Regions from separate parts of the Pantoea sp. X-Soil-OKNW-556 genome, predicted to be linked through region 2. Evidence: riboswitches for the same ligand, from Rfam matches in the RefSeq annotation. Region 2 holds a riboswitch; each other region holds the start of a gene.
What was found. Region 2 has a riboswitch for thiamine pyrophosphate ahead of thiC (phosphomethylpyrimidine synthase ThiC). Riboswitches for the same ligand answer to the same signal wherever they lie in the genome.
Positions count from the first base shown of each region.

Region 1: it holds a riboswitch for thiamine pyrophosphate, as region 2 does, so the genes downstream of both, AC6I8T_RS23005 (FAD-dependent oxidoreductase) here and thiC (phosphomethylpyrimidine synthase ThiC) in region 2, are expected to answer to the same signal.
Region 3: it holds a riboswitch for thiamine pyrophosphate, as region 2 does, so the genes downstream of both, thiM (hydroxyethylthiazole kinase) here and thiC (phosphomethylpyrimidine synthase ThiC) in region 2, are expected to answer to the same signal.
Region 4: it holds a riboswitch for thiamine pyrophosphate, as region 2 does, so the genes downstream of both, thiB (thiamine ABC transporter substrate binding subunit) here and thiC (phosphomethylpyrimidine synthase ThiC) in region 2, are expected to answer to the same signal.

Region 1 is NZ_AP035991.1:498,703-505,998, forward strand. Features, by position in the region: partial or broken gene AC6I8T_RS22965 (LysE family translocator) at 1-142, shown strand, start outside; gene AC6I8T_RS22970 (hypothetical protein) at 198-644, opposite strand; gene AC6I8T_RS22975 (ABC transporter substrate-binding protein) at 834-1,769, opposite strand; gene AC6I8T_RS22980 (ABC transporter permease) at 1,779-2,516, opposite strand; gene AC6I8T_RS22985 (ABC transporter ATP-binding protein) at 2,497-3,216, opposite strand; gene AC6I8T_RS22990 (HesA/MoeB/ThiF family protein) at 3,213-4,181, opposite strand; gene AC6I8T_RS22995 (thiazole synthase) at 4,184-4,951, opposite strand; gene thiS (sulfur carrier protein ThiS) at 4,954-5,151, opposite strand; gene AC6I8T_RS23005 (FAD-dependent oxidoreductase) at 5,135-6,079, opposite strand; TPP riboswitch at 6,208-6,327, opposite strand; gene AC6I8T_RS23010 (LacI family DNA-binding transcriptional regulator) at 6,559-7,296, opposite strand, start outside.
Region 2 is NZ_AP035990.1:279,084-286,379, forward strand. Features, by position in the region: gene AC6I8T_RS01235 (aminotransferase-like domain-containing protein) at 1-83, shown strand, start outside; gene thiE (thiamine phosphate synthase) at 146-781, opposite strand; gene thiC (phosphomethylpyrimidine synthase ThiC) at 778-2,703, opposite strand; TPP riboswitch at 2,781-2,882, opposite strand; gene AC6I8T_RS01250 (Rsd/AlgQ family anti-sigma factor) at 2,971-3,477, opposite strand; gene nudC (NAD(+) diphosphatase) at 3,541-4,314, shown strand; gene hemE (uroporphyrinogen decarboxylase) at 4,354-5,421, shown strand; gene nfi (deoxyribonuclease V) at 5,424-6,092, shown strand; gene AC6I8T_RS01270 (YjaG family protein) at 6,155-6,745, shown strand; gene hupA (nucleoid-associated protein HU-alpha) at 6,934-7,206, shown strand; gene AC6I8T_RS01280 (DUF1481 domain-containing protein) at 7,274-7,296, shown strand, end outside.
Region 3 is NZ_AP035990.1:2,975,010-2,982,305, forward strand. Features, by position in the region: gene AC6I8T_RS13955 (MFS transporter) at 1-1,156, shown strand, start outside; gene AC6I8T_RS13960 (mannitol dehydrogenase family protein) at 1,210-2,667, shown strand; gene AC6I8T_RS13965 (GntR family transcriptional regulator) at 2,767-3,453, shown strand; gene fbaB (class I fructose-bisphosphate aldolase) at 3,537-4,589, opposite strand; gene thiD (bifunctional hydroxymethylpyrimidine kinase/phosphomethylpyrimidine kinase) at 4,737-5,537, opposite strand; gene thiM (hydroxyethylthiazole kinase) at 5,534-6,319, opposite strand; TPP riboswitch at 6,353-6,449, opposite strand; gene AC6I8T_RS13985 (hypothetical protein) at 6,981-7,151, shown strand.
Region 4 is NZ_AP035990.1:782,893-790,188, reverse strand. Features, by position in the region: gene AC6I8T_RS03490 (MFS transporter) at 1-742, opposite strand, end outside; gene sgrR (HTH-type transcriptional regulator SgrR) at 997-2,658, shown strand; TPP riboswitch at 2,694-2,791, shown strand; gene thiB (thiamine ABC transporter substrate binding subunit) at 2,839-3,825, shown strand; gene thiP (thiamine/thiamine pyrophosphate ABC transporter permease ThiP) at 3,801-5,411, shown strand; gene thiQ (thiamine ABC transporter ATP-binding protein ThiQ) at 5,395-6,096, shown strand; gene AC6I8T_RS03465 (DedA family protein) at 6,093-6,857, opposite strand; gene polB (DNA polymerase II) at 7,025-7,296, shown strand, end outside.

The DNA of each region.
Region 1 (7,296 bases), on a different replicon from region 2:
GATTATGGGCACAGCGATGAAACAGGGGCGTGGTGCGGCTCTGGCACTGGCGGGCGGTGTGATTGGTGGCTCGATGCTGCTGGTGCTGGAGATCGGCGGCGGGTTGTATCTGCTGTGGCTGGCAAGCGTCGCGGCGCGATCTATCGCGCTGTTTTTCACCCACACGATAAATCGCGCCGCGACGAATTTTGTTTAAATCAGGAATTGCCCGGCTTGCTGTCGGCCACTTCACTGAACGCCGGTTTCTGTTTGGACACAGAATAAACGACGTTTTTCGGACCTTTAGGATCGGTTGTCACGTCCACAGACTGAATTGTCACACGGCCAAAACCAAACAGCGTCTGCACGTAGCCACCGATTTTGTGTTTACCGGCTGAAACGTGGATCAATTTATCTTCGCCTTTCGTCAACAGACCGGCGTCCTGACCATCTACCGTCACATAAATCGCAGAACCATCATCGGTACGTGTCACTTCATGGGTAACGTTGATGATGGTCGGGCCTTGCTCGAACGGCGACGCGATATCATTCGTGGAGATAGGGGCCGGAGTCGTAGTCGACGCAGTGTTGCTGGTGGCGTGGCGCGCGCAACCAGTCAGTAATGTCGCAGCCATCAGGCTGGCAAGTGTAAGACGCGAAAACATCGTGACGAAAAACCTATTCTGAATAAGAAGCATTTATTTTAGCGTGTGACGAGAAGTGATGACAGTCACACAATTCCAGTATTTTCCGAATTCAGACGCAATCCGAACAGTTCATCGCACGCAATGCCAAAAGGTGGCGGTTTTCCCGCCACCTGCTGACACGAGATGATTGCGTGATACATCACGTCGCTACTGCAACGCGTAACGCGTCATCGGTGCCACCTGCTGAATCAGCCCATTCGCTTTCATATATTGCGCGAAAGCCTGATAACGCTGCGTATCCAGCGTTGCGCTGTGGCTGGCAAAATACGGCAACGTCGCCTGCCAGCCCTGACGATTCAGTGGCGTATTCAGTTCAGGATATTGCTTAATAAACGCCTGCCATGCCTGCTCAGGGTGTGCGCGTAACCAGGCGACACCGGCATCCAACCCGCGCAGAAACGCCGGGATACGTTTATCCTGCGCCGCCGTTTTCTGATTCGCCAGAATGATCAATTCGTCATAAGCCGGAACGCCAAAATCTTCCGGCTTAAAGACTACCGGCTTCGCGCCTTTGTCTTGCAGGTCCAGCAACTCATAGTTGCGGTACACCGTCATGGCCCCGTCAATTTTGTGCGTCAGCAGCGCCGACACCGCATCCATATTAAGGTTGATCAGTTTGACTGAGTCCGGGTCAACCCCCTGCGATTTCAGCATGTTGCGAATAGCGACATCCTCAAAGCCAGGGATGGCATAACCGAGCGATTTCCCGGCAAAATCCTTGAGTGAATGGATATCAGCGGAAACGGTGGTCAGGGTGTTTAACGGCTGATTGATCAGCGTACCCACGCGAATGACCGGGACGTCTTTATCCACCAGCGTGTAGAGCTGCGGTTGATAGCTGATCGCCAGATCGGCCTTACCGGCCGCCAGTAGCAAGGGCACTGAAGCGGAGTCAGCCGGGGCGATCATCTCCACATCCAGCCCCTCTTTTTTAAACGCGCCGCTGTATTGCGCGGCAAAAATGGCTGCATGATTCGGGTTAACGAACCAGTCGAGCAGCAACCGAACTTTTTCGTTCGCCTGAGCAACGCTGGAGGTCACCAGCAGTAATAACGCGGTTATCACCGTACCGAGGTTTTTCAAAATGCATCCTTATGTTGAGTGCCAGAGGGTTTTCTTACGTAGCAGGGCGACGCCGCCAGACAACAGCAACGCCAGAATCAGTAACAACAACAGCGCGGCGAAGCTGGTGGCGGTTTCCAGCCGGGCGTTGGACTGCATCATCAGGTAGCCCAGTCCTTCGCTGGCCCCTACCCATTCGCCAATCACCACGCCAATCGGCGCCAGCACCACCGCCATCTGTAAACCGGAGAAAAATTGCGGCAGCGCGGCGGGCCAGCGCACCTGCCAGAACAGGCGAAAGCGTGAAGCATTGAGGGTTTGCGCCAGCTCCAGCCAGCCCGGCGGTGTGCGGCACAGGCCATCAAACAAGGAGAGACACAGAGGAAAGAACAGGATTAACGCCGCCACCACCACTTTGGACGCGATGCCAAACCCCAGCCACAGCACCAGTAGCGGGGCCAGCGCAAACACCGGAATCGCCTGGCTGGCGGTGACCAGCGGAAACAGCAAGCGGCGTATCGTTGGACTTCCCGCCATCAGCACGGCAAAAACTATCCCCGCACCGACGCCCAACAACAGCGCCAGCACCATTTCCGCCAGGGTATATAACAAGTGATGCCACAGCAGCGCGCGATGCAGCCACAACGCCTCCAGCACCGCCTGCGGCGCGGGCAACAGAAAATTTGGCACGCCACTGTGGCGCGCCAGCAGCCAGGCGCATAACAACACCGCCAATAAGTAAATGGCGCTAAACAGATTTTTCTTCATCTTGATTCAATCGGGTAAACAACTGGCCCTGCGCCTGCAACAGGCCGGGATCATCGATCGTGCGGGGAGCCGCGCCGTCTGGCACCGGCCAGGCTTCGATCCGCAACGGCTGGCCACTCAGCAGCAGAATGTCATCCGCCATGCGGCAGGCTTCCAGCGGGTCATGCGTCACCAGCAGCACGGTTTTCCCCTGCAACAACGTCGCGGTCAGCGTTTGCAGGCTGAGTTTGGTCATCACATCCAGAGTGGCAAAAGGTTCATCCATCAGTACCACATCACGTTCGGCGTACAGGGTGCGCGCCAGCGCCACGCGTTGCCGCATACCGCCAGAAAGCGTCTCGGGCCGGGCATGAGCAACATCGGCCAGTTTGACCTGCTCCAGCAGATGCAAGGCCCGTGCGCGGTCTGGCTTTTCGCCATTCAGCCGTGCCACCAACATCACGTTGTCCTGCACCGACAACCACGGATAGAGCAAATCCTGCTGCCCCATCCAGGCCACGCTGTCGCTGATGCCACGTATGCTGCCCTGTTGCGGTTGCAGCAAACCGGCCACCAGACGCAGCAAGGTACTTTTGCCAATGCCGCTGCGCCCCAGCAACACCGTGGTTTTACCGCCACGCAGCCGCAAATCGAGGTGCTGACATAGCGGGTGCCCTCCCCAGCTAAAACTGAGATCGTGCAGCGTAATATCCGGGTTCATGGTCGATTGGCCGCCAGAATCGCCAGTCGGGTGCAGCCACGCTGCGCCAGCGCGCTTGCCGCCTGGGCAGCACGAATCCCGCTGGCGCACACCAGCACAATGCGCCGATCAGCAGGTGGCTGCCAGGCGTCAAGTTGTTGTGGCAGAATGCGTTGCGCCCAGGCCGCCACGCTAACCGGGGCTTCCTCGCGACTCCGCAACTCGACAATGCAATCTTCAGCGCTGAGAAGTCGGGTATCAATAAAGGGCACGCCAGGTTGATCCGGCTCGCCTGCGCCATCAAAACGGAACTGGCGAAAATGCCAGTGCACAAAATCGCAGTTGACCAGGCAACCCAGCGGCGAAGGTGCAAACCCCAGCAACACACTGAGTGCCATCTGCGCCTGTAACGCCCCGAGCGCGGCGACGGCCGGTCCCATCACGCCTGCGGTGTTGCAGTTGGCTGCACTGGTGGGTAAACATGGAAATAGCGCGCGGTAACTCGGTGCTGAACCGCAAAATCCGCCGACATAACCCTGTCGCCCCAGTACCGACGCGCTGATCAAAGGGATACCCAATGGATGGCAGGCATCCGACAGTTGATAGGTCACGGCGAAGTTATCCGCTGCGTCGATCACCAGATCGATATTATGTAGCGCCTGCTGCACATTGCTGGCGGTTAAGGACAACGGCAACGGCTCCACCCGCACCAGTGGGTTACGCCGCAGCAACGCGCGCTGCGCGCTGGTGACTTTAGGTTGCGCCACATCCTGCATATCAAACAGCGTCTGACGGTGCAGATTGTGCAGCGCCACCTCATCGTCATCGTACAGGCGGATATAACCGACACCCGCTCCCACCAACAACGGCAGGAGCGTGGAACCCAGCCCACCCGCGCCCACCACCAGCACCCGAGCCTGACTCAGCCGCTGCTGCCCCTGCTCGCCAATCTCTGGCAACATCATCTGACGTTGGTAGCGATCCATGATTACCCTCCTCCGCCGAAAGTCGCCAGGCCAAAGATCGGCGTGGAGGCGGCAGCCATATCGCGTTTCTCCATCAGGCCACCGTCATGGGCAGCTTTTCCTGCCTCGATCGCCTGGCGAAAGGCTCCTGCCATCCGCACCGGGTCACCCGCTTTAGCCACTGCGGTATTGAGCAGAATGGCATCGAAACCCAGCTCCATTGCCTGTGCTGCCTGCGAGGGGGCACCGATGCCCGCATCGACAATTAACGGAACATCACGGAACCAGGCCCGCATCGCGCGCAGGCCATCAATGTTACGTAGCCCCTGACCGGAACCGATGGGTGCGCCCCACGGCATCAGCACTTCGCAGCCGGCTTCAAGCAATTTTTCACCGACGATCAAATCTTCAGTGGTGTAGGGGAATACCTGAAAGCCATCGGCGCAAAGGATGCGTGCCGCTTCCACCAGCGCGAAGGGATCAGGTTGTAGCGTGTCGGCATGGCCGATCACCTCCAGCTTGATCCACGGGGTGTTAAACAATTCACGCGCCATCTGCGCTGTGGTCACGGCTTCCTGCACCGTGTGGCACCCGGCGGTGTTCGGCAGCACGCGTACATCCAGTTGCGCAAGTAGTTCACGGAAGGCGGCCCCAGCGGCCCCTTCACGCCGCAGACTGACAGTAATGATCTCGCTGCCGCCAGCCGCAATCGCCTGCTGCAAAATTGCCGGTGAGGGATAACCTGCGGTACCAAGCAGAAAGCGGGATTGCGGTTCAAAGCCATAAAACATCATTAGCCCCCCTGCATCGGTGATAACACTTCGAGCTGACAACCCTCTTCCAGTTGCTGACTGTCGTAGCGGGATTTGGGGACAAAAGTACCGTTGTAGGCGGTTGCCACGCAGGCCACGTCAATCTGCTGCTCACGCAGCAGTTCGGTCAGGGTACGGGCGGCCGTCAGCACCGGGCGACCGTTAAGCTGAATATTCATGAAGTTGTTCCGAAGTTAAACGCTGCATCAGTTGTTCCGCCATCAGCGGAGCCAGCAGGAAGCCGTGGCGGTACATCCCGTTAAGGTAAAATGTCCCGTTTTGATAGTGAATTTCCGGCAGATTTGCCGGATACGCCGGACGCAAACCGCTGGCGCTTTCGACAATACGCGCTTCGGCCAACGCCGGGTGGATGGCCCAGGCCGCGCTCAGCAACTCCATCATGGCACGGGCGCTGATCGGGCTGGCATCATGGCTTTCGACCATAGTTGCACCGAGCATAAAATGGCCGCCGCGACGCGGCACCAGATAGCAGGGAAAGCGCGGATGCAGCAGACGAATCGGGCGTGAGAAGCGCACCTCATCGCTGTGTAAAATCAACATCTCGCCACGCACCGCCCGCAGGCCTGGCAACGCTGTTGCCGCATGGATGCCCCGGCAGTCAATCACCTGCCCCGACGGCTTCCCGTGGTGAAAAGCCACCCCACGTTGCTGCAACTTTTCACGCATTTCATTCAGTGCCAGGCGAGGATCGAGATGCCCCTCCTGCGCAAAAAACAGACCACGGGCAAAGCGCCCGGCGAGGGCTGGCTCCACGTCTGCCGGATCAATCCATTGATGTTGTTCGGTCATGCGGGCAAAGCGGTTCAGTTCCTGGCTGTCGCGTGGTGGTGCCACCACCAGCGTGCCCTGATGTTCAACGCAACTGACGCGTTGTTGCCACCAGGCTGCGGAGTGCTGCCCCAGCTCAATGACGGCGCGTGGTGCGCTTTCTGCTTCACACCAGGGTGCGAGCATACCCCCGGCAAACCAGGAGGCGGGCTGACGCGTGTCATCACTAATCACTTCAAGCTGTTCACCGCGTTCGACGAGTAAGGTCGCCACACACAGGCCCGCAACACCGCCACCGAGTACAGACCAGCGGCTCATAGCGGGTATTCCGTAATACAAAGGGGAGAATTCACATCGGCCTCTCAGTTTTCGCACTGAGACCCGGGATACAGGAGGAGGGAAATGACACGCGCAACGGAAAAACGTCCCGATGTCAGACAGCCGAAATGACAGGCTGTCAGTCTTCCTACGCCAGTATCAACTGGGTCAGGTTCAAAGGGTCGCTAAGCCGCGCAGTGCGCTTTTAGCCTCTCAGTCTCTTGAGCGAGACTCCCCCGACGCGTCTATTTGTATTGCAGCCGCCAGGCTACGTCAAGTGTAAGCCCGGCAACAAAGCCTAACCTTTAAAAATTCCCTGTTTCAGGTTCATCCATTTTTCTCCATGATTTGCGCGTATTCTCGTCCCCTCATCCTGAAATCCGGCAGGTAAATTATGTGTGCTGATTCAATCATTTCAGCCATTCTGGTGTGTATATTCGGCGTGATCATTTTGTGGGTGGTGTTCTGCCCCTGAGCCGTCAGGCAAAATAAGAGTAGCGATGCCAGGTGAGCAGCGGAATTTTGCTGTCACTGAACGACTGACCGCTGCCCGGCTGTTGCAACAGGGCGAGGCACAGATCGATCTCCCGACGAATATCATGGCCGAGCACCAAATCCAGGGTGCCGTTCTCCAGCAGCAGTCGGCTCGCTTCACTCAATTCATGGCCGATAAATATCACCTGATCCTGTACGCCAAAATCGGTTAACGCGCGCGCCACCCCTTCGTTACCGCCTGCGGTGTTGTAGATCCCTGCCAACGGGTTCCCCCGCTCCAGCCATTTTTTTACGCTGAGATACGCGGTTTCCGCTTCGTCGTTAATGTTGACGCGATCACGAATGGTTAACCAGGGGAATGCCTCGCGCAACACGCGGCGAAAGCCAATCTCACGCTCCTCCTGGGTACGATAGGTCGAACTACAAATCAGCAGAATATTGCCCGATTGCTGTGCGGGCAGCATACGGCCCATAAACCAGCCCGCAGTGGCTCCGGCAGCGACCTGATCGATACCCACATAGGCGCTGCGCCGCGAATTGGGCAGATCGCTGGTCAGACAAATGACCGGGACCCCATCATCAATCGCCGCTTTAACCGCACGATTTATTTTTACCTCATCGCGACACACCAGGATGATGCCGCTACTGGTGGCGGCTCGCCGGGTAATCAGTTGGCTGAAGCGTTCGGCATTGAATTGCACGTTCGGCACGCTATCGAGGCT
Region 2 (7,296 bases):
CGCTACCGATTACCGATGCCACCGAACAGGCGATTGCGCTGGTGGGTGCTGCGATTGAACGCGCGATGTTGGTCTGCGCCTGATCGGTAGCGGCGCGATTTATCGCGCAATTTAGTGCGCAATAAATCGCGTCGTCAGCCGTGTTTTACGCCGTGACGGTGGGTTCCGTCAGCGCCAGCAACTCTCGCGTGGCCGCCAGCCAGTCGGGTGCCTGAGTGATGGCGCTAACCACCGCGATGCTACCCACGCCGGTCGCCAGCACCTCTGGTGCGCGCGCCAACGAAATACCGCCAATGGCTACCGTTGAAATGCCTTCCAGCCGCGCCAGATGACGTGTTAACTCTGCAATGCCTTGCGGTTCTGATGGCATCTCTTTAGTTTGTGTCGGGAAAATATGCCCCAGCGCGATATAGGAGGGGCGCAGCGCCAGCGCCCGATCCAGTTCGGCATCATCATGGGTGGATAAGCCGAGGCGCAAGCCCGCCTGACGAATTGCCTCCAAATCGGCCACATCCAGATCTTCCTGGCCGAGATGCACGCCATAGGCGTTGTAGCGAATTGCCAGGCGCCAGTAATCATTGATAAACAGGCGGGCGCGATATTGTTTGCCGAGTGCGATAGCCTCCCGCACCGCCTCTTCCACTTCATGATCTTCGCAATCTTTAATACGCAGCTGAATGGTGCGTACTCCCGCTTCCAGCAAACGGGCAATCCACTCAACGCTATCGACAACCGGGTAAAGTCCTAAACGTGGGGCGGTACTGGGGAAGGCGGCGGTCATACATTTTCCTCTTTCAGGGCATCGGCGGCATGATAAAGCTCACCGCCACGGCTACGGAAGGCATCTGACATCTGCGCCATCCCGATTTCAATCGGCTGGGCTTCCGCCTGCTGACGGGCGGCAAAGTCACGCACTTCCTGGGTGATTTTCATGGAGCAGAATTTCGGGCCGCACATGGAACAAAAATGTGCCACTTTGCCCGACTCCTGCGGCAGTGTCTCATCGTGATAAGCGCGCGCGGTATGTGGGTCGAGCGCCAGATTGAACTGGTCCTCCCAGCGAAACTCAAATCGCGCTTTCGACATGGCGTTATCGCGGATCTGGGCGCCAGGATGGCCCTTCGCCAGATCGGCGGCATGAGCGGCAATTTTATAGGTGATCAATCCCTGTTTCACATCTTCCTTATTCGGCAAACCCAGATGTTCTTTCGGGGTGACGTAGCACAGCATCGCACAGCCGAACCAGCCAATCATCGCGGCACCGATGCCAGAAGTGAAATGATCGTAGCCGGGGGCGATATCGGTGGTCAGTGGGCCGAGGGTATAGAACGGGGCTTCGTGACAATGTTCCAGTTGTTCGGTCATATTGCGGCGAATCATCTGCATCGGCACATGCCCCGGACCTTCGATCATCACCTGCACATCATATTCCCAGGCGATTTTGGTCAGCTCACCCAGCGTATGTAGCTCGGCAAACTGCGCTTCATCGTTGGCATCCTGAATCGAACCCGGACGCAGTCCATCACCCAGCGACAGAGCAACATCATAGGCAGCACAGATTTCGCAAATCTCACGGAAGTGCAGATACAGGAAACTCTCCTGATGGTGCGACAAACACCACTTCGCCATGATTGAACCGCCACGCGAAACGATGCCGGTCAGACGTTTCGCCGTCATCGGCACATAACGCAGCAGCACGCCGGCGTGGATGGTGAAGTAGTCAACGCCTTGTTCGGCTTGCTCCAGCAAGGTGTCGCGGAAGATTTCCCAATTCAGATCTTCCGCGATGCCGTTTACCTTCTCCAGCGCCTGATAAATCGGTACGGTGCCAATCGGCACCGGGCTGTTACGCAAAATCCACTCGCGTGTTTCATGGATATAACGGCCGGTCGAGAGATCCATCACCGTGTCAGCCCCCCAGCGTGTCGACCACACCAGTTTCTCCACTTCCTCTTCAATTGAGGAGCTGACCGCCGAGTTGCCGATGTTGGCATTCACTTTGACCAGAAAATTGCGGCCAATGATCATCGGCTCAGATTCAGGGTGGTTAATGTTGGATGGGATGATGGCTCGCCCTGCGGCGACTTCCTGACGCACGAACTCGGCGGTGATATTTTCCGGCAGATGCGCACCAAAGCTATGGCCAGGATGTTGTTGTAGCAACACTTCGCCACGGATGCGCTCGCGCCCCATGTTTTCACGAAGTGCAATAAACTCCATTTCCGGGGTAATGACGCCCTGACGCGCATAATGCAACTGGGTAACACGGCGGCCTGCTTTGGCACGTCGCGGTTGGGGCAGATGTTCAAAACGCAGGTGATCCAGCCCCTCATCTGCCAGGCGTTGCTGTGTATAGCTGGAGCTGAGCTGGTCGATGGTTTCACTGTCGCCGCGTTCCGCGATCCAGTTGGCGCGCAGTTTGCTCAACCCCCGATGAACATCAATCGATGCATGCGGATCGCCGTAAGCCCCGGCCGTGTCATATATCGGCACCGGTTCGTTGGCTTCGTATTGCGGATTATCTTTACTGCCGCCGGTCAGGGTCGGGCTGAGCTGAATCTCACGCATCGGCACACGAATATCATCACGACTGCCGGTGATCCAGATACGTTTAGAATTGGGGAAGGCAGTGCCCTGGAGGGAATCAATAAATTCCTGCGCCTGGGCGCGTTGTTCACGACGAGAAGTTTTTACAACAGACATAGCAAGTTTCCTGTAAATGATGGAAGTTGCTTGTCCGGAGTCCGGAAGGAGTAACAGAAACGGCGCGCGCACCGGCTGTGATATTTACTCTTGTTCCCTTCGCAGGTACTAACCTGATCAGGTTCCGCGGATCCCGAATTAACGGTCTCAGCCCAAAATGGGCACTCCGACAAGAAAATATTTACGGTGTTAAACCGTAAAATAAAAAAGCCCTCGTAGCATAGAAGGGCTTTTTACGAATAACAAGTCTTTTACAAATGCGGGCGGCTAAGCAGGGCGGGCGATGATGCTTTCATTCGCTACCGGCGTATGCGCCAGCTGATTGTCCCATGCCAGATGCACCAGCTTATCTTCCAGCGTAAAACGCGACTCCAGCACTTCACCCACTTCAGACAGCGCCTGCTGGAAGGTGACGCAGTTGTCATCGGTGATGGCCTGTTGAAGATGGCCGTCATACAGTTGCATCATTCGTTCGGTATTGGCTTCCAGTGACGGGTAGATTTGCGCGGCGGCGATCATCGGGCTGTCACCTTGCATCTCACTGATAATATGTTCATAAATGCTGAAATGGCCGGCGGAGAGATAATCCACCAGGTTATGACAAAAGGCATCCAGCGCCTGTTCGTCCAGGGCACTCAACGCATCTTTTTTGGGCTTCATGCCAACCAACTGGTAGTAAGTCACAAGTAGCTGACGACGCGCGTGTAGCCATGAATCGACCAATTCGTTACCGCGGCCTACACGCTCGGTCAGGTCATCTAACTGAGTAAGCATACAAGGCTCCATGTGGGTTATAGTGGTTCATTCTGCGAATAGACGCTAAGGATGACGATTTAAATGCAACGTGAGATCTCAAGCGTAGACGCTGGCTGGTGGATTGTCAGCCATGAACAAAAACTTTGGCTGCCACAGGGTGAGCTGCCGCACGGGACGGCGGAACAATTCGATCTGGCGGGCAGCAGCGGCATGGTGATTGGCGAATGGCAGGGTGAAAACGTCTGGCTGGTGCGTGAATCACGTTCTGACAATATGGGCTCAGTACGCCAGTTGATTGACGAAGATGTCGGCCTGTTCCAGCTTGCCGGGCGTGGCGTGCAACTGGCGGAATTCTTTCGTTCGCATCGCTGGTGCGGCTATTGCGGCCACGAAATGCATTTGAGCAAACGTGAGTTTGCTTGCCTGTGCGGTCACTGCCGTGAACGCTATTATCCGCAAATCGCGCCCTGCATCATTGTGGCGATTCGGCGCGGAGATGAGATCCTGCTGGCGAACCACGCAAAGCATCGTAACAACGTCTACACCGTACTGGCCGGTTTTGTTGAAGTGGGGGAAACCCTCGAACAGGCAGTGGCGCGTGAGGTGATGGAAGAGAGCAATGTACGAGTGAAAAACGTACGTTACGTCACCTCACAACCCTGGCCATTCCCCCATTCGCTGATGATGGCCTATATGGCGGAATACGATGGCGGGGAGCTACAGCATGACGGCAAAGAACTGCTGGATGCCGGCTGGTTCCGCTACGATGCGTTACCTTTATTACCGCCGCCGGGTACCGTCGCGCGACGTCTGATTGAAGATACCGTTGCCCACTGTCGCGCCAGCGCGCTGTGAAAATGCTACACTGGCGCCCTGTCAGTGAGAGAGCCAATTATGAGTGAACTGAAGAACGATCGTTATCTGCGCGCCCTGTTACGTCAGCCGGTGGATGTCACCCCGGTTTGGATGATGCGACAAGCCGGGCGTTATCTGCCGGAATATAAAGCCACACGCGCCGAGGCCGGTGACTTTATGTCGCTGTGTAAAAATGCTGAGCTGGCCTGTGAAGTCACGCTGCAACCGCTGCGTCGCTATGCGCTGGATGCGGCAATCCTCTTCAGCGATATTCTCACCATCCCGGATGCCATGGGATTGGGCCTGTACTTTGAAACCGGTGAAGGCCCCCGTTTCTCTCACCCGATTACCAGCCGCGCTGACGTCGACAAACTGCCGGTACCTGACCCGGAGCAAGAGCTGGGTTATGTGATGAATGCGGTGCGCACCATTCGCCATAACCTGAAAGGCGAAGTGCCGCTGATCGGTTTCTCCGGTAGCCCGTGGACGCTGGCTACCTACATGGTTGAAGGGGGTAGCAGCAAGGCCTTCACCAAAATCAAAAAGATGATGTACGCCGAGCCACAAACGCTGCATGCGTTGCTGGATAAGCTGGCCGACAGCGTGATCCTCTATCTGAACGCGCAGATCAAAGCCGGTGCGCAGTCGATCATGGTGTTCGACACCTGGGGCGGCGTGCTGACCGGACGTGATTATCGCGAGTTCTCGCTTTACTACATGCACAAAATCGTTGATAGCGTGCTACATGAGAACGAAGGTCGCCGTGTGCCGATCACCCTGTTCACCAAAGGTGGCGGGCAATGGCTGGAAGCGATCGCGGAAACTGGCTGTGATGCGCTGGGCCTGGACTGGAGCACCGATATTGCCGATGCCCGTCGTCGCGTCGGCCACAAAGTGGCGTTGCAGGGCAATATGGACCCGTCAATGCTCTACGCCCCACCGGCCCGTATCGAGCAGGAAGTGGCTGGCATCCTTGAAGGGTTTGGCAAGGGTGAAGGCCACGTCTTCAATCTGGGCCACGGTATCCATCAGGATGTACCGCCAGAGCATGCCGGTGCCTTTGTTGAGGCGGTGCATCGTTTGTCACGTCCTTATCATCAGGGCTAGCGATGGATTTAGCGGCGCTACGCACGGAACAGCAACAGCGCGCAGCTGACGTGGTGCGGCAGGACGATTTTGAGGTGCTGCCGCCCCGTTTGATTGCCGGTGCCGATGTCGGGTTTGAACAGGGCGGGGAAGTGACGCGCGCCGCGCTGGTGATTCTTGAGTACCCCTCGTTGCAACTGGTGGAGCATCAGATTGCCCGCATCAGCACCACCATGCCCTATATCCCCGGTTTTTTATCATTCCGCGAAGTGCCCGCTCTATTAGCTGCCTGGCAACAACTCCAGCATCAACCGGACCTGTTATTTGTCGATGGGCATGGCATCTCGCATCCGCGTCGGCTCGGTGTGGCGGCGCATTTTGGCTTGCTGGTGGATGTACCGACCATTGGTGTGGCAAAGCGGCGCCTGTGTGGCCAGTTTGATACGCTGGATGAAGCGCCGGGCAGCCGTCAGCCGTTGCTGGATAAAGGCGAGCAGTTGGGTTGGGTGTGGCGCAGCAAGGCGCGCTGCAACCCACTTTTTATCTCCACCGGCCATCGTGTCAGTACCGACAGCGCATTGCAGTGGGTGGAAAATTGCATGGCGGGTTATCGCCTGCCTGAGCCGACACGCTGGGCCGATGCGGTAGCTTCTGGTCGTCCGGCCTTTCTGCGCAGGCAAAATGCGCGTTAACGCTGTTTGCGCGCGGCTTTTGCGGTACACTGCCGCCAGCTAAATTATTGAGAGCAAGTTTGATGTTACAGAACCCCGTCCATTTGCGCCTGGCGAAGCTGGAAAGCTGGCAGCACGTCACCTTTATGGCCTGTCTGTGTGAACGTATGTTCCCTAACTACTGGGCCTTCTGTCAGCAGACCGAATTCGCCGATCCGCAGCTTTATCGCCGTATTCTCGATTTAGTCTGGGAAAGCCTGACGGTCAAAGGCGCTAAAATCAATTTCGACAGCCAACTGGAGAAGCTGGAAGCGGTCATCCCCAATGGCGACGATTTCGATATCTATGGCGTGCATCCGGCGATTGATGCCTGCGTGGCATTGAGTGAAGTGCTGCATGCTCAGCTCAGTGGCGAAACCCTGGAACATGCGGTTGAAGTGAGCCGCACCTCAGTGACCACTGTCGCTATCCTCGAAATGACCCAGGCTGGACGCGAAATGAGCGATGAAGAGCTGCGCGAAAACCAGGCGATTATTGACGAATGGGATATGCAGTGGGAGATTTTCCGCCTGTTGGCAGAATGCGAAGAGCGCGACCTCGAGCTGATTAAAGGGTTACGTTCTGACCTGCGCGAAGCGGGAATCAGTAACATCGGTATAATTTTTCAGCAATAAGGCGAGAAAACGTGACTTCAGGCCCGAATTAGCGCGCCTGGAGGCTTCACATCAGCCCCCTGTCTGGTCTACATTTGGGGGGCTGAAAATTGTGGCTATCGGTGCGTGCAGGCTGAAGAGTGCCAGAATATGGCTTTTCCCTCGCACTCGTTGCTTAGCAAGCGATAAATACACTTTAAGGATAACTTATGAACAAGACTCAACTGATTGATGTGATCGCGGAAAAAGCAGACCTGTCAAAAACCCAGGCTAAAACTGCTCTGGAATCTACCCTGGCTGCGATCACTGAGTCTCTGAAAGATGGTGATGCTGTACAACTGGTTGGTTTTGGTACTTTTAAAGTGAACCACCGCGCTGAGCGTACCGGTCGCAACCCGCAGACTGGCAAAGAGATCAAAATCGCTGCGGCAAACGTACCGGCGTTCGTCTCTGGTAAAGCGCTGAAAGACGCTGTTAAGTAAGTTTCCGCGACGCGGTATAGCTTTAAAAGAGGGGCGACATCGCCCCTTTTTGTTTCCGGGGCCTGCCATGCTGAAACGTAATTATCAGCG
Region 3 (7,296 bases), 2.7 Mb from region 2:
ACAGTTCGGCATGATTTTCGGCAGCTTCTTCTTCGGCTATGCGCTGTTTAACTTTATTGGTGGCCTTGCGACCGATAAATTCGGCCCGACCATTGTGCTGGGCACCGCTGTGGGTATGTGGTCGCTGTTCTGCGGTATGACCGCACTGGCGACCGGCTTCTGGTCAATGATGATTCTGCGTGTGCTGTTTGGTATGGCAGAAGGCCCAATCTGCGCCTCGGCTAACAAAGCCATTAATGGCTGGTTCCCGAAAAAACAAGCGGCTACCGCGATGGGCCTGCTCAGTGCCGGTTCACCGCTGGGTGGTGCCGTCGCCGGCCCAATTGTTGGCTATCTGGCGCTGTCATTCGGCTGGCGCCCCGCTTTCGTGGCAATCTGCCTGATTGGTCTGGTATGGATGGCGTTCTGGTTCTTCTTTGCCGCTGACAATCCGGCGAAAAGCAAGCGCGTCTCCGCGGAAGAACGTGCGCTGGTGGAAAAACTGAAAGCGGAGCAGCCCGGTGAAGAAACCGATCTGTCCGGTGCTGTACATGGTATGGGTTACTACCTGCGCCAGCCGATCATCCTGGTCACCGCTTTCGCCTTCTTCTGCTACAACTACATCCTGTTCTTCTTCCTGAGCTGGTTCCCGGCCTATCTGGTGCAGGCACATGGCCTGGATATCAAAGCCATGAGCATCACCACCATGATCCCGTGGATTGTCGGTTTCGTCGGCCTGGCATTGGGCGGCTGGATCTCCGATAAAATCTTCAACATTACCGGTAAGTTACTGTTGTCACGTAAAATTGTGCTGGTGGTCTCACTGCTGGCCGCCGCAATTTGTGTCGCGCTGGCCGGTACGATAAAAGAGGTGAATTCGGCGGTGATCATGATGTCGATCTCCATCTTCTTCCTCTATATCACCGGCGCGATTTACTGGGCGATTATTCAGGACGTGGTGCACAAAAGCCGTGTCGGCAGCATCAGCGGCTTTATTCACCTGGTGGGTAGCCTGTCAGGCATTATCGGTCCCATCGTCACCGGTTTTATTGTCCAGCACACCGGCAAGTTCGATAGCGCCTTTATCCTGGCGGGTGTGGTTGCGGGACTGGGCGCGCTGCTGGTGCTGTTTGTTATTCGCAGCCCAAAAACCAGTAACAAACCGGTCTCAGCCTAAAAAATTGACCATTGCGGGGCGACTTTACGCCCCGCTTGCTAAAAGGAATGATTATGTTAGAGATTGGCAGCCTTCCCGCCGATGTTCAGCGTCCAGGCTATGATCGCAGCCGCCTGAAAACCCGCATGGTCCACATCGGGTTTGGTGCCTTTCATCGTGCCCACCAGGCACTGGCAACGGACAAGCTGGCGGAACAGGGCAGCGACTGGGGTTATTGTGAGGTGAACCTCAACAGCGGCGCGTTGATTCAGGCTTTACGCCAGCAGGATTTGCTCTACACCCTGACTGAAATGGCTGATGACAGCCTGCATACCCGGGTGATAGGCGTGGTGACTGGCGCGCTGCACGGTAAAGGGGACGGTATCGACGCGGTTATCGAGGCAATGTGTCAGCCGGATGTGGCGATTGTGTCGATGACCGTCACCGAAAAAGGGTACTGCCACCTACCCGCCAGCGGCAATCTCAACCCTGATCATCCCGATATCGTGCACGATTTGGCGCATCCGCAGGAGCCGCATTCGTTACCCGGCCTGATTCTGGCAGCGATTATCCGTCGGCGCGCAGGCAATTTACCGCCCTTTAGCGTGATGTCCTGCGACAACATGCCAGAGAATGGCCATGTGACGCGCAACGTGATTGTGCAACTGGCGGAGCGACACAGCTCAGAACTGGCCGACTGGATCAAAAACCATATCACCTTCCCTTCCACCATGGTGGACCGCATCGTCCCGGCGATGACCGATGCCGCTTTTGCCAGCCTCACTGCGCGTCTCGGTTGCGAAGACCCGGTGGCGGTGGAAGCGGAACCCTTTTTTCAGTGGGTGATCGAGGATAACTTTGTGAGTGGGCGTCCGGCGTGGGAAAACGCCGGAGCAGAACTGGTCAGCGATGTGCTTCCGTTCGAAGAGATGAAGCTGCGAATGCTGAATGGCAGCCACTCTTTCCTCGCGTATCTTGGCTATCTGGCGGGTTATGAACATATCAGCGATTGTATGGCCGATGCGCATTATCGCCATGCCGCCCGTGCGCTGATGATGCAGGATCAGGCTCCGACACTGCGTACCAACGGGGTGGATCTGGCCGCGTATGCCGATTCGCTGATCACCCGATACGAGAATCGCGCCATTAAACATCGCACCTGGCAAATCGCCACAGATGGCACGCAAAAGCTGCCACAGCGAATGCTGGACAGTGTGCGCTGGCATCTGCGCAATGGCTCTGACTGTGACTTTTTGCTGTTGGGTGTGGCAGGCTGGATGCGTTATGTCAGCGGCGTTGATGAGCACGGTCAAGCCATTGAGATTCGCGACCCGCTGAAAGATGAACTGGCGCGTATTGTAGCGACCAGCGAAGAAGGCGCGCCGCGTGTCCGGGCGTTACTGGGGTTGAAAGCGGTGTTCGGTGACGATTTGCTGCAACACCCAGGCTTCGTGAGCCGGGTGACAGAACTTTATCAGCAGCTGTGTGCCGAAGGGGCGCGTGCCACGGTGCATGCCCTCAGTCAGGGGTAACGCCGCAACAAACTGGTAGCGCAGATGCAGCGTGCTGATTAGACTGAATCTTTCCCATAAAGGCTGGTCAATACCAGCCATAAATACGGATATTGCTGCATGTCAATTGCCTATACCATCACCACCAGCGAACCGGTGAATCAGCAGATCTATCGCTATTTGCGTCGGGACATTGTCACCTGCGCCATTCACCCTGGCTCGCTGCTGTCGGAAAAAGAGGTTTCTGCGCGCTTTAACGTCTCTCGTCAGCCGGTGCGCGAAGCTTTTATCAAGCTGGCTGAAGCCGGCCTGGTGCAGGTATTGCCGCAGCGTGGCACCTTTGTGCGAAAAATCTCTGCCCAGCGCGTTGCTGATGGTCGTTTTATTCGTGAAGCGGTGGAAATTGCCGTGGTCCGCCGGGCCGCGCAGGAAATTACGCCTGTCGCCCTGATGGCGCTGGAGCATAACCTGCAACTGCAACGTTTAGCGGCCGAACGCCACGACAGCCAGGCGTTTCTCGCCCTCGACGATGAGTTTCATCGCCTGATTGCGGAAAGTATCAACTGTCTGCTGGCCTGGGAAACGGTGGAAAATATCAAAGCGACCATGGACCGGGTGCGTTTTCTGACATTAAGCGAAGTCTCACCGCCGGAGAACTTGATCCAGCAGCATGAAGAGATTTATGCGGCGCTGAAAGCGCACGACGTTGAGGCTGCGGAGTCGGCAATGCGCCGCCATTTGCAGGAGATGATTATGACAATAACGCCGATTGCAGAACGCAATAGCGAGTGGTTTGAAGCGCCTTAAGCAGTGTGACATGCCGTAGCGGCGCGATTTATCGCGCTGTTTTTTTGCGGCATCATGCGCAGAATTGCGCCGCTACGGTTTAATTATGCGATCGTCACATCTTTGGACAAATACACATCCTGCACCGCGTTAATCAGCTCCACGCCCTCTTTCAGCGACTTCTTAAACGCTTTGCGTCCCAAAATCAGTCCCATACCGCCGGCGCGTTTGTTAATCACCGCCGTACGCACCGACTCGGCCACATCGGTTGCCCCTGCTGCCGCACCGCCAGAGTTAATTAACCCGGCGCGCCCCATATAACAGTTTGCCAACTGGTAGCGTACCAGGTCGATTGGGTTTTCGGTGGTCAACTTGCTGTAAACGCGATCATCGGTATGGCCGAAATTCACCGCGGTATAACCCCCGTTATTCTCTGCCATTTTTTGCTTCACGATATCCGCGCCAATGGTCGCGGCCAGATGGTTGGCCTGACCGGTTAAATCGGCGCTGGCATGGTAATCCACGCCATCTTTCTTGAAGCCGTTATTGCGCAGGTAGGCCCACAGCACCGTCACCATACCCAGCTCATGCGCACGTTCAAACGCGGCGGAGATCTCTTCAATCTGGCGACGTGATTGCTCAGAACCGAAGTAGATGGTGGCCCCGACCGCAATGGCTCCCATATTGAACGCCTGCTCGACGCTGGCGTACAGCGTCTGATCATATTGCGTCGGATAGCTCAGCGTCTCGTTGTGGTTCAGCTTCACCATGAACGGGATCTTGTGCGCATAACGCCGCGCCACCGAGGCCAGCACACCGTAGGTGGAAGCGACGCAGTTGCAGCCCGCTTCAATCGCCAGCTCAACAATATTTTTCGGGTCGAAGTAGTGAGGATTGGCGGCAAATGAAGCGCCGGCGGAGTGCTCAACCCCCTGATCAACCGGCAAAATCGACAGGTAACCCGTCCCAGCCAGGCGACCGGTGTTGTACAGCGTTTGCATGTTGCGTAATACCACAGGAGAACGATTGTTATCGGTCATTACGCGATCAACATAATCCGCGCCCGGTAAATAAAGGCTTTCCGCTGGAATGGTCATGCAGCGATGTTGAAGAAGGCTATCCGCTTCTTGGCCCAATAACTGAACGATGTCCGTCATACTCACTCCTGATTAATGGCTGGATTGGAACCGGCACCTGCCGATTCGCCCCCAACAGCCTGGACCGGGATCCGCCAGGCTGGCAAATTGCTGACTCCATTTTTCAGACAGATACGCAGGCAAAAAATGGCAATTCGGCGTTACGCCCTACCACCAACGATGAAAATGGTGCACCGGTCCAATGCCTTTTCCGACTTCCAGAGAATCGGCATGCAGTAACGCTTGTTGCAACCAGGCTTTAGCCTCGGAGAGCGTCGCAGCCCAGTCATCATGGCGTGGACGTAGCGCCGCCAACGCAGCTGACAGCGAACAACCGGTGCCGTGGGTGTGGCGAGTATTGACGCGTGGCGCGGTAAAACGCTGACGTCCGTTGCGGGTGATAAGCCAATCCGGGCTCTCCGCATCACTCAGATGTCCTCCCTTCATCAGTACCGCTTCACACCCGAGATCCAGCAATGCATCCCCCTGCATCAGCATCGTCTTCTCATCCTGCGCCACACTGCGGCCAAGCAGCGCCGCGGCTTCTGGCAAATTCGGCGTAATCAACGATACCTGTGGTAACAACAACTCACGCAGGCTGGCGATGGCATCCGGTGATAACAACGCATCGCCACTTTTGGCAATCATAACGGTGTCCAGCACCACGAACGGCAGGCTGGCACGCTTCAGCTTGTCAGCGACAATTTCCACCACCGCCGTTTCCGCCAGCATGCCAATTTTTGCCGTGTCGATACGCACATCATCGAGCACCGAATCCAGCTGCGCTCCGACAAAATCTGGTTCGATACGATAGACCGACTGCACACCACGGGTATTCTGGGCCACCAGCGCGGTAATGACGCTGGTGCCATAGGCACCCAGCGCGGAGAAGGCTTTGAGATCGGCCTGAATTCCAGCACCACCGCTGGGGTCAGTACCGGCAATAGTCAATGCGTTAATACGTTTCATGGCGTCACCTCCAGTGTCCACAGCGCATCCAAAAAGGCAGCAACAAAGCTGCCCGGCCCCTGGACCTGACGTGCCGCCCGTTCACCGGCCAGTGACATGACCCGACAAGCTGCCGCCACATGTTGCAGACGTTCACCCGGCAGGCTGGCAAAAGCCGCCACCACTGCCGACAGTGCACAACCTGTCCCCACTACGCGTGTCATCAGTGGGCTGCCGCCCGGGATGGCAAAGGTATGCTGACCATCGGTAACGTAATCCACTTCGCCGGTTACCGCCACGATGCTGCGGTAATCGTGCGCCAACTGTTGAGCAGCGCTGAGTGCGGCGTCAGCCTGATGCATGCTGTCCACGCCACGCCCGCCCGCCGCCTGGTTCGCCAGGGCAAGGATTTCCGAGGCGTTGCCACGGATGGCTGCCGGTTGCTGGGTCAATAGCTGCTGACAAAATTCGGTGCGAAAGGTTAACGCGCCCACTGCGACCGGGTCGAGCGTCCAGGGTGTGCCGGCACGGTTTGCCGCCTCTACCGCAGCCTGCATGGCGATGCTGCGATCGCGCGTCAACGTACCCACGTTAATGAGCAGAGCATCGGCATAACCGCTGAACTGTGCGGCCTCATCAGCGTCGATCACCATGGCAGGTGAGGCACGCAGTGCCAACAGGACATTAGCGGTAAAGGTCTGTACCACATCATTGGTCATGCAATGTACCAGCGAAGCATGTTGTTGCAGTAACTGAAGCGAGTGCGCGAGTTGCGCGGAGGAAAGAAGGTCAGGTTGTTTCATAAAGCTCCCAACCGGCGATCAAGAAGGCGAATGCGGTCAGGCATCTGACTTCCCTACGCTGGCATTATCCAGATCAGGTGGTACGGGTATTTCTCAGCCTTCACAAGGAAGGGCACCCCGAGTCATTTATATGACTGGCAGATTAGGGCAAGTGACTTGCTGACGCAAGCCCGCCCTGCTCAATATACCGCTGGGCTTTTTCCCCATACGTTGCGTAGCGGCGCGATTTATCGCGTAAAACTTCAAGTTCGCGTGATAAATCGCAGCACTACGATTGAAAACAAATACACATTGCGCATGTGGTCGTTGCTTGTAAAATGACCACCGAGATTATTCCCACAACAAGATGAAGGATTTATGGCAAAAGGAATTGTGCTTTGTCAGGGAGACAGGACGTCATGCGGCGGCAAAATCACCGCAGGCGCAAGAAGGCAATCCTGTTACCTGTGGGAAAGATGGTAAGACCTACAAGATTATCGGAGGCATACCTTTTTACACCAGCGGCCCCGATAAAAAACGTATTGCCGGATCGCTTGATAGCCACAGTTCATGTCCTTGCAAGGCTAAAATCACACCGTCTAACGCTTATCCTGGCTATGTGAAAGAAGACCCCCCTGTCTCGCGAGAGACTGGTTTAGCGGCTTAGGCTCCAGCCGCATTAATGCCAAAATTTCAGTCAGAACCAGAACAACATGCAATTCACTCAATTAATGAAATCGATGAGGCTTGCTCAATTGGCCGGGAAGATGAATGTTCTAAGAAAAAATACACCGAGATTGGTCGCTTCTCTGGAGGACTTGCTGGTGGTTATATTGGAATACGCTTCAGATAAAGGCGAATACCTTGGTGAACTTTTCTATAATTCGGTAGGTAAATGACATGAACGTTGTATCTGCTATTTTATTTTCGTTATTTCTCGCCTCTACAATCACAACATATGGATATTCCGCGTTAAAAACCGAAAGACACATTATGTT
Region 4 (7,296 bases), 500 kb from region 2:
AACCGAGCGTGGAGCTGATATAGAGCGGCATATCAATGATATACATCACGTTGCAGGTCCACATTATCACCGAGGCGATAAACAGCAGACGCACCTGGCTGTCTTTCCACGGACTCAGTTGTGTCAACACCTGCTCGGGAGACACGATCACACGCGGCACCGACGGCAGGGTGCGCCAGATCAGCAGCAGGCTTAACAAAAAGATCACCGCCGCCACGCAAAACAGCGTCACAAAGCCATAGTTCAATGCCAGCGCGAACGATAACGGCGGGCCGATCACCCACGCCAGCGACAACTGCGCACGCATGACCGAACTGAACATCACCACTTCGCGGGCGGAACGGTCAGCATACTCACGCGCCAACGCAAAAATTTGCGGCACTGCCACGCTGGCCAATGCCGACAGCAGCACGCCCAACGTAATCAACGTCAGATAATGACGGGTAAAGGCAAACAACAGCGAATTACACACCGCCATCAGGCAACAAAACATAATCAGGTGGCGGCGATCGCCATGGTTGTCGGAACGTTTCGCCACCAGCAGGCTGATGACAATCCCGGCAATCGCGTTGACGGTAAAGAACAACCCAACCCAGAACGGCCTGACCTGCACTTCACGCGTCAGGAACAGGCTCAGCGTCGGTGCCTGCAAAGCACCGGCCACGCCAACCATAAAGGAGACGGCCATAAAAGCCAGATAAACCGGGTTGAGGAACGGCTTACGCGTTAACAGCGATTTCATGCAGAAATCCCTTTGCGGATTCAATCGGGGAAAAAAATGAGGGTAGAAGATTCCACAGCAAGACGAAAAAAGCCAGCAGAGAACACACTGCTGGCGGTGAAATTGCACCCTACTCAGAAAAGGTTCTACGTCGGCAGAACCGCTGGCAGAGCGCCATTCATGACTGAATGCCTCCCGCTCTTCCATTGGGGTCTACTATGCCTCTAATATAGGGCAAGAAAAACTGAGCGATTACGCGGCGGAGTTCCCCTTTTATGTCCTCTTCACGTCTACAACAGCAATTTATCCGCCTGTGGCAAAGCTGCCAGGGCCAGGATCAGGAAACCACCCTGAGCGAACTGGCGGAATTGCTGCACTGCTCGCGACGTCATATGCGCAACCTGTTGAATGCCATGCAGGATGCGGGTTGGTTAATCTGGCAGGCCGAAGCCGGACGGGGTAAACGTTCAACGCTGAGTTTTTGTTATACCGGGCTGGCATTGCAGCAGCAGCGCGCCGAAGATTTGCTGGAGCAGGATCGCATCGAACAACTGGTGCAATTGGTAGGCGACAAAAATCAGGTACGCCAAATGATTGCTTCTCACCTCGGCCGCAGCTTCCGCCAGGGTAAGCATATTCTGCGCGTCCTCTATTATCGCCCGCTTCCCAACCTGCTACCCGGTTCCCCGTTGCGTCGCTCCGAAACCCATTTAGCGCGGCAAATCTTCAGTGGTCTGACACGGATAAATGAGGAAAAGGGGGAAATTGAACCCGATATTGCCCATCACTGGCAACAAACATCGCTGCTGCACTGGCGCTTTTTCCTGCGACCCGCGATTCGTTTTCACCACGGTCGTGAACTGGAGATGGAGGATGTCATCAGCTCGTTGGATCGTCTGCGTACCCAACCGCTGTTCTCCCATATTGCCAAACTTCACTCCCCTGCCCCCTGGACGCTGGATATTCAACTGACTCAACCCGATAACTGGCTACCGTGGTTGCTTGGCAGCGTCAGCGCGATGATCTTGCCGCGCGAGTGGCAAACGGTTCGCGATTTCGCCCGTCAGCCGATTGGCACCGGCCCCTACAGCGTGGTGCGCAACCAGCAAAGCCAACTTAAAATTGCCGCTTTTGATGACTACTTCGGCTACCGCGCGTTGATTGATGATGTCTCAATCTGGGTATTACCGGAAATCAGCGACGAACTGGTGTATGCCGGAGTGAAGTTGCAGGGCGAAACCGCCGATGAAAAATCGGAGGAGAGCCGCCTGGAAGAGGGTTGCTATTTTCTGCTGTATGACCAACGTTCAGAGCAGGGACGCGATGCCCATTTCCGCCGCTGGGTCAGCTATCTGTTTAACCCTATCGCCCTGCTGAACAACGCCGGGGTAGGGTATCAACGCTACTGGTTCCCGGCCTATGGCTTGATTCCTCGCTGGCACCACCGCCGCGACTTAACCCCAGTCAGCAAACCACAGCATCTCACCCAACTGACCATCAGCTGGTACAGCCATCATGTTGAGCATGAAGGGATCGCCAATGCGCTGCGCCCACTGCTGGCGCAGCAGGGCGTAGAGTTAATCACCCGTGAACTGAGTTACGAAGCATGGTTTAACGGTGAAGGCGAAAGCGATATCTGGCTTGGCAGTGTCAACTTCACCCTGCCGCTGGATTACTCGCTGTTCGCTCAATTGTATGAGCTGCCGCTGATGCAGCAATGCATCCCAATAGACTGGCAAAGCGCGGCTGAACGCTGGCGCGAAAAAACGCTACCGCTGGCGGAATGGAGCAAGCAACTGGTGGACAGTGACTACCTGCATCCGCTGTTTCATCACTGGTTGCTGCTGGAAGGCCAGCGCAGTATGCGTGGTGTGCGCATGAATACCCTTGGCTGGTTTGACTTTAAATCCGCCTGGTTTGCCCCGCCGGAGCTGTGAACCTTTCGCCCTGAGCCGGAAATGACTAGAATGAGCCGTTCTCAACGGGGTGCCCTGCATTACAGGGGCTGAGAGAGACCCGTCGAACCTGATCCGGTTAATACCGGCGTAGGGATTTGAGATGCCTCACTGCTCAGATCCTTTGCGACTCAACCTTATCTTCTCCTCAAGGAGCGCAAAGTGTTTAAAAAAGTTCTGCCCGTGCTGCTGCTGATTTCTGCCCCAGCGCTGGCTGCCAAACCGGTACTGACCGTCTACACCTACGATTCATTCTCTGCCGATTGGGGACCCGGTCCGGCAGTAAAAAAAGCCTTTGAAGCCCAGTGCGGCTGTGAGCTGAAATATGTCGCGCTCGAAGATGGCGTGTCGCTGCTCAATCGTGTCCGTATGGAAGGCAAAAACAGCAAAGCGGATATCGTGCTGGGCCTCGATAACAATCTGGTGCAGGCGGCAGAAAAAACCGGCCTGTTTGCCAAAAGCCAGGTGGATACCGGCGCACTCCAACTGCCAGATGGCTGGCACAACGACACCTTTATCCCGTTCGACTATGGCTACTTCGCCTTTGTCTATGACAAAAACAAACTGAAGAACCCGCCCAAAAGTCTGAAAGAGTTGGTAGAAAGCCCTGAAAAATGGCGCGTGATCTATGAAGATCCACGTACCAGCACCCCCGGACTTGGCCTGCTGCTGTGGATGCAAAAGGTGTATGGCGACAAAGCGCCGGAAGCCTGGCAAAAACTGGCGCAAAAAACCGTCACCGTCACCAAAGGCTGGAGTGAAGCTTATGGCCTGTTCCTGAAAGGTGAAGGCGATCTGGTGCTGAGTTACACCACCTCCCCGGCTTATCACATCATTGAAGAGAAGAAAGAAAACTACGCGGCAGCGCCGTTCAGCGAAGGCCATTACATGCAGGTTGAAGTGGCGGCACAGCTCGCCAGCAGCAAACAACCAAAACTGGCGCAGCAATTTATGCAGTTTATGGTATCCCCGGCCTTCCAGCAGACCATCCCGACCGGCAACTGGATGTATCCGGTGATTAAAAGCGAGTTGCCTGCCGGTTATCAGACGCTAAACGTACCGCAAACGGCGCTGCAATATAGCCCGACTGAGGTTGCCGACCATCGCGCCGACTGGATAAGTGCATGGCAACGCGCCGTCAGCCGTTAATTCCCGGCTGGCTGCTGCCCGGCAGTTTCACCGCGCTCTTGTTATGCGCGGTGGCGCTGCTGGCGTTTGGTGCGCTGTTGATGTCAGCCCCCATCGGTGACTGGCGTGGCCTGCTCACCGATGACTATCTGCATCACGTACTGGCTTTCTCCTTCTGGCAGGCGTTACTGTCGGCGCTGTTCTCAGTCATCCCCGCGATCCCGCTGGCGCGCGCCCTGTACCGTCGACGTTTTCCCGGACGTAACCTGCTGTTACGCCTGTGCGCCATGACGCTGGTGCTACCGGTGCTGGTGGCAATATTCGGCCTGCTGAGCGTCTATGGTCGCAGCGGCTGGCTGGCCCAGCTGTGCAGCCTGGTAGGTATCGATTATCACTTCTCACCCTATGGGTTGCAGGGCATTCTGCTGGCACATGTGTTCTTCAATCTGCCGCTGGCCACGCGCATGCTGTTGCAGTCGCTGGAAAGCATCCCGGGCGAGCAACGTCAGCTGGCGGCGCAGCTCGGCCTGCGCAGTTGGAACCTGTTCCGCTTACTCGAATGGCCGTGGCTGCGGCGGCAGATTTTGCCCACCGCCGCGCTGATTTTTATGCTGTGCTTTGCCAGTTTTGCCACCGTGCTGGCACTGGGCGGTGGCCCGCAGGCCACCACGCTGGAGCTGGCAATTTTTCAGGCGCTGAGTTTTGACTACGATCCCGGTCGCGCGGCCCTGCTGGCGCTGCTGCAACTGGGCTGCTGCCTGCTGCTGGTGTTGCTGAGCCAGCGCTTCAGCCAAGCTATTCCGAGCGGAAGTCAGCAGATACGCGGCTGGCGCGATCCCCAGGATAGCTGGCGCGCGCGCCTCAGCGATGGCTTATTGATCGGTTTAGCCTTGTTGTTGTTGCTCCCGCCTTTGCTGGCGGTAGTGACTGATGGCCTGCGTGGCGGCGTCGCCGGGGCGATTCAACAACCGGCCTTGTGGCAGGCCACCTTTACCTCATTACGCATTGCCATCGGAGCAGGCGTGTTGTGTGTCATTCTTACCCTGATGCTGTTATGGAGCAGCCGTGAACTGCGCCTGCGTCATCACACTATCCCGGCGCAAGCAATGGAACTGAGTGGCATGTTGATTCTGGCAATGCCAGGCATCGTATTGGCGAGCGGTTTTTTCCTGCTGTTCAACGCCACCGTTGGCCTGCCGCAATCCGCCGACGGGCTGGTGATCTTCACGAACGCACTGATCGCCATCCCCTATGCCATGAAAGTGCTGGAGAACCCGATGCGCGATCTCAGCGCGCGTTACAATCAGTTATGCGCCTCGCTGGGTATGCAGGGGTTGAACCGCCTGCGCCTGCTTGAACTGCGCGCACTGAAACGTCCGATTGCCCAGGCGCTGGCCTTTGCCTGCGTGTTGTCGATTGGCGATTTTGGCGTGGTGGCATTGTTTGGCAGCGCGGATTTCCGCACGTTGCCATTCTATCTGTTCCAGCAAATTGGCGCCTATCGCGGCGAGGACGGCGCGGTCACCGCGTTGCTGTTGCTGCTGCTGTGCCTGCTCCTGTTTACCCTGATGGAAAAATTGCCAGGTCGTCATGCTGACACTGAATAACCTCACCTACCTGTACCAGCATCTGCCGATGCGCTTCCAGTTTAGTGCGCAAGCCGGCGAACGGCTGGCGATCCTGGGTCCGAGCGGAGCCGGGAAAAGTACCCTGCTTAGCCTGATTGGCGGCTTTTTGCCGGTCAGCAGCGGCAGTTTATGGTTGAACGGCGAAGAGCATACCGCCAGCGTCCCCGCCGCGCGCCCGGTGTCGATGTTATTCCAGGAGAACAACCTGTTTCCGCACCTGACGGTGCAGCAGAATCTGGGACTGGGGCTACATCCGGGCTTAAAACTCACCGCTGACCAGAAACAGCAGGTGCTTGAGATCGCCGGGCAGACCGGGCTTCAGGAGATGCTACAGCGCCTGCCGGGACAGCTCTCCGGCGGCCAACGCCAACGCGTAGCGCTGGCGCGCTGTCTGCTGCGCAATCAGCCGATTCTATTGTTGGATGAACCTTTTTCTGCACTCGATCCGGCGTTGCGTCAGGAGATGCTGCAACTGGTGCATAGCGTCTGCGTCGCGCGTAACATCACGCTGCTGATGGTGTCGCATAGTCTGGAAGATGCGCGGCAAATCGCGTCGCGCAGTCTGGTGGTGGTTGATGGGCGGATTTACTGGGATGGCAGCACGGAAGACCTGCTCAATGGCAGAACCCCCGCCGCCGCCATTCTCGGCGTGGCACAACGTTAAGCGAAGAACACCTTCCACAGCAGATGACGGAACACCGGCATCATTGGGTGGAACTGGATAGCAATAAACGCTGCCACGCCGACCACTGCGGCCAACGGTGCCAGCCAGCGTAAACGCGCCGCCGGTAGATACGCCGTTGCCCAGTCGATATTTTTGCCACTGCGCCACCAACGCCAGCACAGCCAGAACCCCAGCCATACCAGCAACGCCACCAGCGCCAGCAGCCAGGTAAAGTGGCTGCCTTGTGCGGCCTGCGGCACATCAATCGCCACCCCGGCGAGGATACCGGGCATCAGATACAGCGGTGGCCAGAGGATGCAGCCAATAATGTTCGGTGGCAGGAATTTGCGCACCGGTAACTCCAGCATCCCAGCCGCCAGCGGAATCAAGGGACGCGTCGGGCCGACAAAGCGCCCAACCAGAATGGTAAACATGCTGTGCTGATGCAGCGCATGCTCGGTCTTATCCAGCAAACCACGATACTTCTGTAAATATTTCCAGCGATGCAGTGGCCCCTGGAATCTCCAGCCAATGCCATAGGAAACCCAGTCGCCAATCAGGCAACCGACCAGCCCGGCAGCCCAGGCCGGATAGAGACCAATCTGGCCGCTGCCGACCAGCGCGCCCAGACTTGCCATCAACACCGTGCCCGGCAGCAGCAATCCTACGAAGGCCAGCGACTCAAGAAACGTCACCAGCGCGACAGCAAACAATGCCCATTCCAGAGATTGCGTAAAAAGATGTTGTACCCAGGCTTCCATAAATATCCTCTGCGGAATATGAAGGCTGGATTGTCCAGAGCCAGCCGCGCAGCGTCAAGGCAAGATTTGTACACCAATGTTGACAAAGCGCTGACAATTTAAGCAAACCAAAGACACTGTATAAACATCCATGATACACTAAACGGGTTATCACACCCGGAGTTCCCGTGACCGATCCACGCGCAGGTTTTCTGCTTACCCGACACTGGCGAGACACCCCCACTGGCAGCGAAGTGGTGCTGTGGCTGGCTACCGACCGCGGCGCGCAGCGCTTAGTGTTGCCCGCTCAGGAGTCGGTGGCGTTTATTCCCACCGAATTTCAATCGCAGGTCGAAACGCTAATCCGCGACGAGCGCCACACGCGCATTCAGTCCCTGAAATTAAGAGATTTCCGTCGTCGTCCGGTGTTCGGCCTTTATTGTCGCAGCTATCGCCAACT